DNA from 2 places in the Thioalkalivibrio sp. ALE16 genome. Region 2 is predicted to be linked to the other one. Evidence: predicted binding sites of a transcription regulator. Region 2 holds the regulator's gene; the other holds the start of a gene.
The links. Region 2 encodes FNR, which switches genes on or off when oxygen is low (the NO sensors DNR and NnrR bind a similar motif). Its sites were predicted from a motif close to TTGATNTANATCAA; they were not measured.
Positions count from the first base shown of each region.

Region 1: the regulator FNR is predicted to act here: its motif matches at 3,583-3,596, upstream of hemN (oxygen-independent coproporphyrinogen III oxidase).

Region 1 is NZ_KB906362.1:69,148-75,525, forward strand. Features, by position in the region: gene F627_RS0109005 (YgiQ family radical SAM protein) at 1-485, shown strand, start outside; gene F627_RS0109010 (SDR family NAD(P)-dependent oxidoreductase) at 498-1,286, opposite strand; gene hpnE (hydroxysqualene dehydroxylase HpnE) at 1,283-2,629, opposite strand; gene hpnD (presqualene diphosphate synthase HpnD) at 2,634-3,494, opposite strand; gene hemN (oxygen-independent coproporphyrinogen III oxidase) at 3,674-5,062, shown strand; gene hpnC (squalene synthase HpnC) at 5,059-5,928, opposite strand; gene gph (phosphoglycolate phosphatase) at 5,962-6,378, opposite strand, start outside.
Region 2 is NZ_KB906357.1:38,549-44,926, forward strand. Features, by position in the region: gene F627_RS0104680 (carbamate kinase) at 13-918, shown strand; gene F627_RS0104685 (hypothetical protein) at 1,043-1,264, shown strand; gene F627_RS0104690 (DUF2058 domain-containing protein) at 1,305-1,874, opposite strand; gene F627_RS0104695 (DUF2390 domain-containing protein) at 1,972-2,463, opposite strand; gene fnr (fumarate/nitrate reduction transcriptional regulator Fnr) at 2,456-3,190, opposite strand; gene F627_RS0104705 (cyclopropane-fatty-acyl-phospholipid synthase family protein) at 3,470-4,708, shown strand; gene F627_RS0104710 (hypothetical protein) at 4,840-6,378, shown strand, end outside.

The DNA.
Region 1 (6,378 bases), on a different contig from region 2:
GGCACTCGGGCCGGGATCCGTTGCGTGGCATCCGCCGCAAGGCGAGCGAACGGGTGCCGGTCGCCCGGGGCTTCCGCGCCCGCCGCCTGCACAAGGCCTTTCTGCGCTACCACGACCCGAACAACTGGCCGCTGCTGCGCGATGCCCTGCAGCGCATGGGGAGGGCCGATCTGATCGGGAACGGGAAGCACCATCTGGTGCCGACCTGGCAGCCGGCCGGGACGGGGCAGGGCGCGGCGCGCCCATCCACGGGCGGGCGGATGACCCGCGGCGGGAAGGCTCTGAAAAAGCGCGGCCAGACCTTCCAGACCCAGCACAACGGGGTGGAGGCCGCGGCCCGTCCGGGGGCGAAACCAAAGGCCGAGGCCGCGTCGGCGGGCAAGGCGGGCGGCCGTTCGCCGGCGCCCCACGGTGGCAAGCCGCGGGCTGGTGCCGGGAAGCTCCGCAAGAAGGGGCGCCCGGCCGGCAAGCGGCCGCGCGCCTGACGGCGCAGTGGCTCAGGCCGACGCGTCGGGCGTCGGTACCTGGCCTTCCAGGCTGAGGTTCAGGCCAGTGGTGGTGCGGTCGCCGGGGTCCAGGAAGTACAGGTAGGGGCCCACCACCGCCTCGGGTTCGGGCAGCAGTTCCGCGTTCTCACCCGGATAGTGGCCGGCCCGGAAACGGGTGCGCACGGGACCGGTGTCCACGCCATTGACGTGGATGAAGCGCGGCTCGTTGCGATGCTCATGGGACAGGATGTCGATCAGGGCGTCCTGCGCTGCCTTGGCCATCCCGAAGGCCCCCCAGAAGGCTTTGCGCGCGTTCTGGGTGGAGACCACCAGGCTTCCGGTCGGGCTGGCCTCCAGCAGGGGCAGCACAGCCTGGGTCAGGAAAAACGGGCCGTGCAGGTTGCTGTTGATGACCTTGAACCAGAGCTCCGGGTCGTAGTTCTTCATCGGCATCAGGGCCCCGGCCCAGCCGGCGTTCAGCACCAGGCCGTCGAGGCGACCCAGCGAGTCACGGATGTTCTCCGCCAGGTCGCCGTAATCCTTGACCGTAGCCCCCTCGAGATTCAGCGGGTAGATCGCGGGCTGGGGCTGGCCGGCCTGTTCGATCCGGTCGTAGACCGCCTCCAGGCCCTTCAGGTCCTTGTCCAGCAGGACCACCGTGGCGCCGGCGGCGGCGCAGGCCTCGGCGACTGCCCGGCCGATGCCGTCGGCGGCGCCGGTGACGAGGATCACGCGCTGGTCAAAGGCGCCCGGTTCGGGACGGTAGGCGAGGAGGCGAGGGATATCGAGGTCGGTCAAGGATGGTCCTCCAGGAACAGGTGCGCCGATTCTAGTCCAGATTGTATGGCCGCTTCGAGCGTCGACGGCAGTGCGTGGGTCAGGTAATCCCCTGACAGGTAGCAGTCGGGCCAGGGCGTGCGGGGCGGTGGACGGTGCCGATCCAGATCGACCCGGGCGTCCACCGTCGCGCGGCGCTCGCAGACGCAGTGACCGGCTGCGGGCTCCCCCAGCTCGGGAAAGGTCCGTGCCAGCGAGCGGGCGACGGTGCGCCATCGGGCATCCGCCGTCAACGGTTCGAGGTCGTCGGCGGCCGAGATCACGACAGCCAGCCAGTGCGGGGCGCCCGCGACGTGCCGGGGGATCAGCCACTGGCCATGCTGGCCGAGCAGCCCCTGGAGAGGGGGCCGGTCTGTCAACCGCCGCGGGTAGCGCAGGTAGACGGTGCAGATGCTGCGTGCGCCCATGGCCTTGAGCCCCTGATGCGTGGCGCCCCATCGAGCGTCCGCTGGCAACAGGCTGGCGGTGGCGGTGGGCGTGGTGGCCAGGATCAGCGCGCGGGCGTTGCTGGTGTCGCCCTGGCGATCGTGCAGTCGATAAGGGGCATCCGGGCGTGTCGCGTCGCGCTGGATCATCGTGATGCGGCGGCCAAGGTCCACGCGCGCACCCCGGGCCCGCAGCTCGCGGATGGCGGCGTCGGGGAACACCTCGCCCAGGGGCCGTGCAGGGATCAGCAGTCGGGCCGCCTCCGGCCCGTGATTCAGGGCCCGTCGCAGCACGTTCTGGAAGATCCGCGCGGAGGCCAGGCGAGTCGGGGTGTTCATCACCGCCAGGCACAGGGGGTCCCACAGCCGCTGGATCAGGGTTTCCGGCTGGTGGCGGCGCCGCAGCCAGTCGAGCACCGGGAGGTCGTGTCGCAGGGGACGGTGCAGCAGGGCCGCCGCGCCGAGCAGGGCGCGCAGCCGGATACCAGTGGCGTGGCCGGGGAGGGAACGATAGAGGGCCGTGGCCAGGGCCGGCAGCCGGGGCGAGCGGGGTTCGAGCGCGAAGGCCGGGGATGCTGGCCGGCGGTCGGGGTCGAACATCCGCAGCCCGAACGGGACGGCGTGAAAGGCCGAGTCGGGGTCGATACCGACCGCGCGGATCTGTTCCAGGGTCTGCTGGCAGGCCCCCACGAGGATGTGCTGGCCGTTGTCCAGTGGGGTGTGGTCCAGCTCCAGGCTGCGGGCGCGCCCGCCGGGGATCCGGCCGGCCTCGATCAGGTGTACGGGGTGTCCGGCGCGCGCCAGGGCGAGGGCTGCGGTCAGGCCGGCCCAGCCCGCGCCGACCACGGCGACAGGGTGCGCGGGAGGGCTGGAGGCCATGGCGTCAGGCCGCGCGGCGGCGATGCTCGCGCTTCAGGCGTCGGGCGGTGCGCCAGGCGATCCACAGCTTGCGGATCGGGGTCAGGCGTACGCGGTGTTCCAGAACACGGAAGCCGTCGTCCTCGATCTCGTCCAGCAGGGTGCGGTAGATCGCCGCCATGATCAGGCCCGGGCGCTGGGGATAGCGGTCGGCAGCGGGGAGGTGTTCCTCGGCACTGTCGTAGTAGCGCCGCGCCCGTTCGGCCTGTTCCGCGAACAGGGCGCGATGACGGTCATCGGTGATGTTGACTTGGAACTCCTCGGGTTTGACCTCGTGCTTGCGCAGCTCGTCGAGCGGGATATAGACGCGGCCGCGCATGGCGTCCTCGTGGACGTCGCGCAGGATGTTGGTGAGCTGCAGGGCCATGCCGAGGTCGTGGGCGTACTTCAGCGTGCGCCGGTCGCTGTAGCCGAAGATGTGGGCGGAGAGGATGCCGACCACGCTGGCGGCGCGATAGCAGTACAGCGACAGGGTGGTGAAATCCGGGTAGCTGTCGTAGTCGAGATCCATCTGCATGCCGTCGATGATCTCGTCGAAATATTCGCGGCCCAGATCGAAGGCGGCGATGTGGGGCTGCAGTGCCTGGGAGATGGGGTGACGGGGTTCGCCGGCGAATAGGCGCTCGATCTCCTGGCGCCACCAGTCCAGCTTGGTCCGGGCGACGCTCTCCTCACGGACCTCGTCGACGATGTCGTCCACTTCCCGGCAGAAGGCGTACAGCGCCGTGATGGCGCGGCGCCGGTCGGGCTCCAGAAAGCGAAAGGCGTAGTAGAAGCTGGAGCCGCTCTGTGCGGCCTTCTCCTCGCAATACTCGTCGGGGGACATGCGCTCTCGCGTGGCGGGTGTCGAACAGGGACGGGAAGGCTAGCACAGGCAGTGCGCGAGGCGGGAGATTGCCCCCGAAGGCGGATTGTTGACCTGTATCAAGCCCGCTACCGGGCCGTGGTCGTAGCCTGTGATGATCCGATGCCTAAAATGGGCGGTACACGCTCGAGGGGGACCCGATGGAGCAGCGCCTGGTATTTGATCCGGAGATCCTGCGTCGCTATGACGTGAGCGGACCTCGCTACACGTCGTATCCCACGGCACCCCAGTTCCACGAGGGTTTCAACGACCGCGCGTATGCCGAGGCGGCGCAGGCCACCAATGGGGCGGACCCGGCGCGTCCGCTGTCGCTTTACGTGCATGTCCCGTTCTGCGACACGGTCTGTTTCTATTGCGCCTGCAACAAGGTCATTACCGGCAACTACCAGCGGGCGCAGCGCTATCTCGCGTATCTGGAACGCGAGGCCGCGCTGCAGGGCGAGCTGTTTGACGCGGAGCGCACGGTGGGGCAGTTGCACTTCGGCGGGGGAACGCCGACCTATCTCGGGGACGAGGACCTGCGATCGGTGATGGCGTTGCTCGGGCGCCACTTCCGTCTCGATGCCAGTGCCGCGCGCGAATTCTCCATCGAGATCGACCCGCGCGCGGTGCGACCCGGGACGATACCGCTGCTGGGCGAACTGGGGTTCAACCGCATCAGCCTCGGGGTGCAGGACTTCGATCCGGATGTGCAGCGGGCGGTCAACCGCATCCAGCCCTTCGAGGTCACCGCGCGCGCCGTCGAGCAGGCCCGGGCCCATGGGTTCGAGTCCACCAACTTCGACCTGATCTACGGGCTTCCGCTGCAGACGGTGGAGACCTACACCCGCACCCTGGAACGTGCCCTCGAACTGCGCCCCGAACGCCTGGCGATCTACAACTACGCCCACCTGCCGCAGATGTTCAAGACGCAGCGCCAGATCCGCGAGGCGGACCTGCCTGATGCGGCCGAGAAGCTCGCGATCCTGGAGACGACCATCGAGCGGCTGACCGCGGCGGGCTACGTCTACATCGGGATGGATCACTTTGCCTTGCCGGACGACGAGCTGGCCGAGGCACAGAGAGCCGGGACGCTGCAGCGCAACTTCCAGGGCTATTCCACCCGTGCGGAGTACGACCTCGTGGCGCTGGGTCCCACGGCCATCGGGAAGGTCGGCGCGACCTACAGCCAGAACCTGCGCGAGCTGGATGCCTACTACGCCCGCATGGATGCGGGCCGCCTCCCGGTCTTTCGGGGGCTGGAGCTGAGTGCCGACGACCGCCTGCGGCGCGACGTGATCAGCGAGCTGATGTGCCACTCGCGGATCGACTTTGCCGCGATCGAGGCGCGCCACGGGATCGTGTTCGGCGAGGTCTTCGCGGATGCGCTGGGGCGCCTCGAGGGTATGCAGGACGACGGCTTGGTGCGGATCGAACAGGGCCGGCTGGATGTGCTGCCGCGCGGTCGCCTGCTCCTGCGCAATGTGGCCATGGCATTCGACGCCTATCTGGCGACCGAAGGCCAGCCGCGGTACAGCAAGGTGGTTTAGCGGGCTCGGGGGCGCCGACGCGGGCGCAGGCTGTGGCTCAGGATGATCCAGGCATCGCGGGTGCGCAGGCGCGGGCGGGCGAAGACGTCGTCCTGCTGGCGCAGGCGCCAGAGGATGCGGGCGCCGCCATTGATGATGGCGCGGATTTCCAGCCCCATGCGCCCGCGCAGCATCCCGCCCAGGGGCGCGCCGGCCCGTAGCAGGCGATCGGCGCGGGCGTACTGGAACTGCATCAAATTGCGTAGCTGGAACGTGGTCTTTTCGGCCGCGAGCATGGCCTCGGTGACGCCGTACTGGTCCATCTCCTCCTGCGGCAGGTAGATGCGGTTGTTCTCCTCCAGGTCCTGCTGCAGGTCCTGGTAGAAGTTGATCAGTTGCAGGGCCGAGCAGATGGCGTCGGAATGGCCCAGCATTTCCTCGGTCGGGTTCCCGTTCAGATGCAGCAGCAGCCGCCCGACCGGGTTGGCCGAACGCCGGCAGTAGTCCATCACCTCGCCAAAGGTCGCGTAGCGCGTCTGGTCGAGGTCCTGCAGGAAGGCATCGATCAGGTCGGAGAACGGTGCCGCCGGCAGGTGGAAACGGGCGCGGGCATCCGCCAGGGCGATCCATTCGGGATCGTGTTCCGCGGCCGGGTCCTCCAGGACCTGCACGCGTTCCTGCATGGCCAGCAGTGCCTGGCGGCGTTCTTCGACCGGGCGCGGGTCCTCGTCGGCCAGGTCGTCGGCGTCGCGGGCAAAGCAGTAGATCGCCGCCACCGGGTCGCGCAGGCGGCCGGGCAGCAACCAGGAGGCCACGGGGAAGTTCTCGTAGTGCGCCGCGGCACGCTGACGGCAGTGGCGATAGGCCTGGCGGATCCGGGGTTCCATCAACCATCAGCCCCCGCGGGGTGGCGGGCGTGATCAGCCGGCAAGGCTGCGCTCCGGGGCGGGGGCGCCGTTGTACCAGGCCCAGAAATCGTCGGGCTGTTCCAGGGCGCCGTCGGCGCCCCATTGATCCGGCTGCTGGTCCGCGTCGATGTAGCCCCAGTTGGCGATCAGGGTGGGCATGCCGGCGGCGCGTCCGGCCGCGATGTCGCGCTCGGCATCGCCCCAGTAGCAGTGGCGCTCCGGGGGCAGGCCGGTTTGCCGCGCCGCCAGCCACATGGGTTCGGGGTCAGGCTTGCGCTGGGGCAGGGTATCGCCGCTGACAACGGCCGCCATGCGTGCCCGCAGGCCAAGCGCCTCCAGCAGTGGATCGGTGAGCCAGCCCGGCTTGTTGGTGACCACGCCGACGGACCAGCCCCGGGCCTCGCAGCGGTCCAGGAGCTCGGCGAGCCC
Region 2 (6,378 bases):
CGGAGGACCGCCATGCGCATCGTGATCGCGCTGGGCGGCAACGCCCTGTTGCAACGCGGCGAGACGCCCTCGGCCGAGGCCCAGCAGCGCAACGCGCAACAGGCCGCCGAGGCGATTGCCGCCGTGGCGCGCGAGCACGAGGTGGTCGTCACCCACGGGAACGGGCCGCAGGTTGGCTTGCTGGCCAATCAGGCGGAGTGCGATCGCATCGCCTGGCCGCTGGACGTTGTCGGCGCCGAGAGCCACGGCATGATCGGCTACATCCTGGCGCGCGAGCTGCACAACGCACTGGGGCATGACCGGGTGGCGAGCCTGCTGACGCAGACCGAGGTCGACCCCAACGATCCGGCCTTTGGCCATCCGGAGAAATTCATCGGCCCCACCTGGGATGAGGCCCGTGCTCGTGCGCTGGCCGACGAGCGCGGTTGGGATATCGCGCCCGACGGCGAGGGTTGGCGGCGCGTGGTAGCCTCGCCCGAGCCGCAGCGGCTGCTGGGCATGGAGGCTGTGCGCAGTCTCGTGGAGGGCGGGGCGGTCGCGATCTGCGCCGGTGGCGGGGGTGTGCCAGTCGCGCGCGACGCGGCCGGGCGCCTGCAGGGCATCGAGGCTGTGGTCGACAAGGACCTGACGGCCGCCCGTCTGGCCGCGCATGTCGAGGCCGACTGGCTGCTGATGCTGACCGATGTCGACGGCGTCTATATGGACTGGGGCACGCCGGACGCTCGGCGCTTGAAGGCCCTGCTGGTCACGGCCGTGGAGCCGGCGGCCTACCCCGCGGGTTCCATGGGCCCGAAGATGGAGGCGGCGCGGCGCGCGGCGCAAGGCGGCATCCGGGTCGGGATCGGTGCGCTGGGGCATGCCGCTGATATCCTGGACGGCCAGGCCGGGACCCGCATCCTGCCGGTCGGCACCGTCTGACAGAAAACCCGCGGCGTGGCGGGTCTCAAGGGCGGATCCCAAGCCCGTGATCTTCACGCCGGCGCTTGCGCGCCGGGCCGCGGGCTTGCACGCTTTGATCTGAAAACACCCGAGAGCGATAGCGATGCGAGAGATTCAGCGAGCGACCCCCCTGGTGATCGGACTGACCGCCGTCGGCCTGCTGGCACTGGGCTGTGGCAACGGCGCGCCGGAGGAGGAGTCGGCGGGTGCACCCCAGAGTCTGGGGGAGGGGGGGCTGACCCCTCAGGACATGTCCAGTGACGAGGCACGGCGTCCGCAGCAGTCCGGCATGCCGGCCGCGGACGTGAAGCGCACCACGGACTGACGGACTCGCGGGGGCGCCTGCCCATGCGTGCCCCGTGCCCTCACCACATCAGGTCATCGGGAACGACGTAATCCTTGTAGGGGTCGTCCGGGTCGGGCTCGGACGACGCATCGTCCTCGGCCGGAATCACCAGCGGCCATTCCGGATCGCGCTCGCGGATGCGGTCCGCTGTCTCCCGCGGGATGACCCGGAAGCCCTTCTCCGGCCGGATATCCAGCCCCGCAATCGCGGCGCGCCCGTCGGCCAGGCGCTTTTGCAGATCCGCTGTCACCGGTAGGTGACGGATCTGCCCCCCCTGCTGAAAGTGATAGTCCAGCGCGGCATCGCCCGTGGGGATCGGCGCCAGGTGGGTGCTGACCAGCTCGCGGATCTGCGCGTGGCGGGCGCGGCGTTCGGCACGCTCCTGCTGTTCGCGGTTCTTCTGCCGCGAGCGTTCGGCCTGCTCGGCCTTGCGCGCCTCGGCCACGCCCGGCTCGGGGCCGGTCTTGCGGTCCTTCTTCTTTTTCGCGTTGCCCTTTTGCGCCTGATGCTTTTGCGCCTTGGCCTTGCGAACCTGTTTTTCGTCCACCAGCCCCGTCTTCAGGAGCTGGGTGCGCAGATCGTCGGACATGAATCCTGCCGTGTAGGGTCTGTATGCCGGGGAGGATAGCCGGAACCGCCAGCGCATGCAGCCGGCATGCCGCTACGTACGTCCCTGCGTGGACACGCTATTGAGAACACCGATCCGGAGTGTGTGGCGCGTCGCGGATCTCGGCCTCCGGCAATGCGGGGAACAGCGTGTGCAGTCGGCGCCGGTGGTTCACGGCGTGGGACCGGCTATCCGGCGTCGAGAGCTGGCGGGCCTGCGCGAGCAGTTGCAGGCCCGCCAGGCGCTCGCTCTGGAGTTCGAGCGCGAGTACCGCGCGGTAGAGCGTGTCGCGCTCGGGGGTGTGCAACTGGCGGCGCAGGGCGCGGATGCGTCCGGTGGCTGAGGTCTGCCAGCGGCGGGCGGTTTGCGCGAGCCGTTGCCACTGAGAGGTCGTCAGCGGTCGGGGGTACCACAGGGCGAACAGCGCCAGCATCACATCCACCCCGAAGTCCTCCTGCCAGCGCAGCAGGCGCGCGCGTGCATCGGGGTCGGCCCAGAGGGTTCCGGCGAAGCGCCAGAAGGCCTCGAAGTCCGTCGACGGCTCTTCCGGGGTGCCTCCGGATTCAGGCACTGCTCGCGGCGGAGGAGGTGAACGTCACCCCGGCGGTGTTCCGCAGACTCTCGGGCTCCAGGATCTCGAGGTCGCGGGTGTGCAGGCTGATTACGCCCTGGTTGCGCAGCTGGGTGAACAGTCGGCTGATGGTCTCCTGGGTCAGGCCCAGGTGGTTGGCGATGTCGGCGCGCGACATCGGCAGGTAGAACCGCTCGGGGGACAGGCCGCGAGTGCGCTGGCGTTCCGACAGCCCCACGAGGAATGTCGCCAGGCGCTGCTCGGCCGTGCGCTGGGCAAGCAGCGCATGCAGGCTTTCGTCCTGCGCGAGCTCCTGGCTCATCACGCTCATCATGTGCTGGCGGAACGTGGGCAGGCGCCCGGCGAGGTCGTCGACATGCCCGTAGGGCACGGCACAGACGCTGGTGGATTCCAGGGCCACGGCACTCACCGGGTGCTTGCCCGAATGGATCGCGTCCAGTCCCAGGAGGTCGCCGGCCAGGGCAAAGCCCGTGATCTGTTCAGTGCCGTCATCGGAGATCAGCACCGTCTTCAGCGCCCCCGTGCGGACCGCATACAGCGCGTCGAACTTGGCCCCCATGGTGAACAGGGCCGCGCCCTTGGCGATCGGCCGGCGCTGCTGGACGATCTCGTCGAGCTGCCAGAGCTCGTCCTGCGGCAGGCCGACCGGCAGGCAGAGCTGGCGCAGGGTGCAGTGCTGACAGGCTTGGGTGGGTCGTAGCGTCATGAGTGCAGGGTAGCCGTTTTTTCGGAATTGGGGAAAGGGATTTTCGGGGTCTGCCATCACGCTCGGGAATGCGCTACTGTCCCTGTGGAATGCAGGTGATTCGGGTCGGGGTTATTACGGGTCTCGAAGCGGCGCCGGCCGCCCACTTCACCGCGCGCGGCATCAGGCATGGACAACGCGAGATAACAATATTTAGACTCAGTTTACATTGGGTGGCGCGGCAACGGCCTGGAACCCACGCGTTGCGCACGGGCCGCCGAGACAAGGACAGGAGTCAAGATGATCGAGCGGTTACTCGAGCAATACATGCGCTACGGGACCTTTGTGCTGCGGCACCCGGATGGCCGCGAGCAGCGTTTCGGTAGCGGTACGCCGGAGATCACGATGCAGCTGCATGACCGGGCGGCGCTGCGCAAGATCGGTCGCGATCCGGGATTCCAGCTGGGCGAGACCTACATGAACGGCATGTGGTCGCCTGGCCCCGAGGGCCTGCAGGTGTTCCTGGATGTGGCTATGCGCAACTTCGCGCCGATGTTCCAGCAGCGTGTCAATCCGGCGGTGCGTATGCTCCGGGCGCTGATCGAGCAGGGCAACAAGGTGGCGCGCTGCTATCAGAACATCGCCCATCATTATGATGTAGACGAGTGGCTTTATCGCCAGTTCCTGGACGAGGGCATGTTCTACAGTTGTGCCTACTTCGAGCGGCCCGATATGACGCTGGAGGAAGCGCAGCAGGCCAAGTGCGCGATGCTGCGCAGGAAGCTGCGCCTGGAACCCGGCATGCGAGTCCTTGATATCGGTTGCGGCTGGGGCGGCCTGGCCTTCCATCTGGCCGAGCACGCGGACGTGCAGGTCGACGGCGTGACGCTGTCCCGGGAGCAGCTGCGGGTGGCCCGGGAGGAGGCCGGGCGACGCGGGCTGGAGGATCGGGTGCGGTTTCTCTACCAGGACTACCGCGAGCACGAGGACCAGTACGACCGGATTGTCAGCGTCGGCATGTTCGAGCATGTCGGCACACCCAACTACGGTACGTTCTTCCAGCGGGTACACGACCTCCTGACGCCCGACGGCATCGCCGTGCTGCATACCATCGGGCGGCAGGAGCCGCCGGGCACCTCCAACCCGTGGCTCAGCAAGTACATCTTTCCGGGCGGGTACACCCCGGCGCTGTCCGAGGTGATGAGTGCGCTGGAACCCACCCCGCTGTACACCACGGACATCGAGTTCTGGCGGCTGCACTATGCCGAGACACTGGCTGAGTGGTACCGCCGCTTCCAGAAGGTCCGGGCCGAGGCCGTGACGCGCTTTGACGAGCGCTTCTGCCGCATGTGGGAGTTCTATCTGGCCAGTTGCGAGGGGACCTTCCGCTGGTGGGGACAGGTGGTCTTCCACGTGCAGATGGCCAAGCAGCAGGACGCGGTGCCGCTGACGCGCGACTACCTCTATCGCGACGATGCCTCCGAGGTGGTCTCGATCCCGCCCGGCGAGGCCCAGGCACGGCGCAGCAACGCGGCCTGAGGGGTGGCCGAATGCGCCGGGAACGGCGCGAAAACGGGGCCCGGAGCGCGCGAACCGAACGTACTTTCCCTACACTAATGGGGACGTTGCGGCCATGCCGGCGGTGACCATCCATTCCGGAGCAGGGGCGCGTGTTCGGTCGCTTTCGTAAACGCAGGGAGGCACCGGGTCAGGAAGACCCGCAGGCCGTCGGGCCGTCGCAGGAGAACGTCCTGATCGAGGCGGCCGGCCGCAGCCGCATCACCGAGGTGGCGGCCACCGCGCGGCGCGTCCCCTGGTCGCTCAATTTCCTCCAGCTGCTGTGGGCGGCGGGACCGGTCACGTTCCTGGCCATGCAGGGCGGGTATTTTCTCGGTTTCGGGCATGCCGCCCCGGCACAGAACTTCATCTTCTTCGCTGTCTACACCCTGCTGTTCGGGGTGATCGGCCTGGTGGCGCGCTTTGTCGCCGATGCCACCCGCGGCAAACGCCAGGAACAGTCGCGCGACCAGCTGCGCAACACGATCGACCTGCTGCCGGACCTGCTGTTCGTGACCCGTGATCTGGCCATGAGCGAGCTCGCACCGGACATGCGCCGGCGCAAGGCGGCCGAGGTGCTGCTCCACGAGGTGGATATCTCGCCCGAGGGGGTGGCCGTCGCGGTGCGCGAGATGACCGGCGATACCAGCCTGGCGGCTGCCGCGGAGCAGATCGAGATCTATCGCCGCCTGGGCCTGCGCTCGCGCGTGGGCGATCTGGTGGGCGCGACCGAGGATTCCCGGCTCGCGGCCCTGGAGAAGCTGCACCACGAGGCCCCGGAGGTCGCCGACCTGCTGCGCGATCGGCTGCGCGGCGTGGCGCCGACCCAGGAGGATGGCGTGCGCCGGGTGGACCAGTTCCTGGACCGCCTGTTTTCCGCCGCCGATGCCGACGACCTGGCCCGGTGCACCCTCGACGATGTGCAGGCGATCTTCGTGCTCGCGTTCGAGCTCGTGAACGGGCGCCAGATCAAGCGCCTGAGCTTCGAATGGTCCGGTGGCTGGCAGCTCGGGGCTGCCCTGGATCGACTGGAATCCCAGGGCAACCGCTTTCGCGTGGCGCAGGCCGGGGTGGTCAGTCGCCTGCGCTCGCTCGGTATTCTGCTGTCCCAGAGCGATGCCTCGGGGCTGGACCCGCAGGTCCTGCGCGAGCCCGTAACCGACCTGGGGCGCCAGGTCCTGGAGGCACTGCGCACCCTGGAGGATCGGGAACCGGGGGAACATTCGCCGGAAGGCCAGCTCCTGGGGCTGGCACTGCGGCGGGTCGAGGACCTGCGCGAGGCGCGCGACCAGCTGATGCAGGCGCAGAGCCGTTACGCCAATGCGGTGGAGCGCTGGGAGGCCCTGCGCCGCGCCCAGGTGGAGAAGCGGGGCGAGAAGCGCTGGTTCAAGCGCAGTGTGCGCGGTATCCGGGTCAGCGAGGAGCTGATCGAGCTGACCGATGACCAGAAGCTGAAGCTGGCCAACGACTTCTGCAACTTCCTCAGGGAGCTGAAGATCCAGCGTGAGGGCGATCTGTTCTACTTCGGAGGGGCAGCGCTGGACGCCGAGACGGCCAAGCGCATCGGCATCCAGCTGGCCCTGATCCTGGAGCCGCTGGTGGACCTCACCAACCCGAGCATCCAGCGCGCGATCTACGCCAACCCGGCCGCG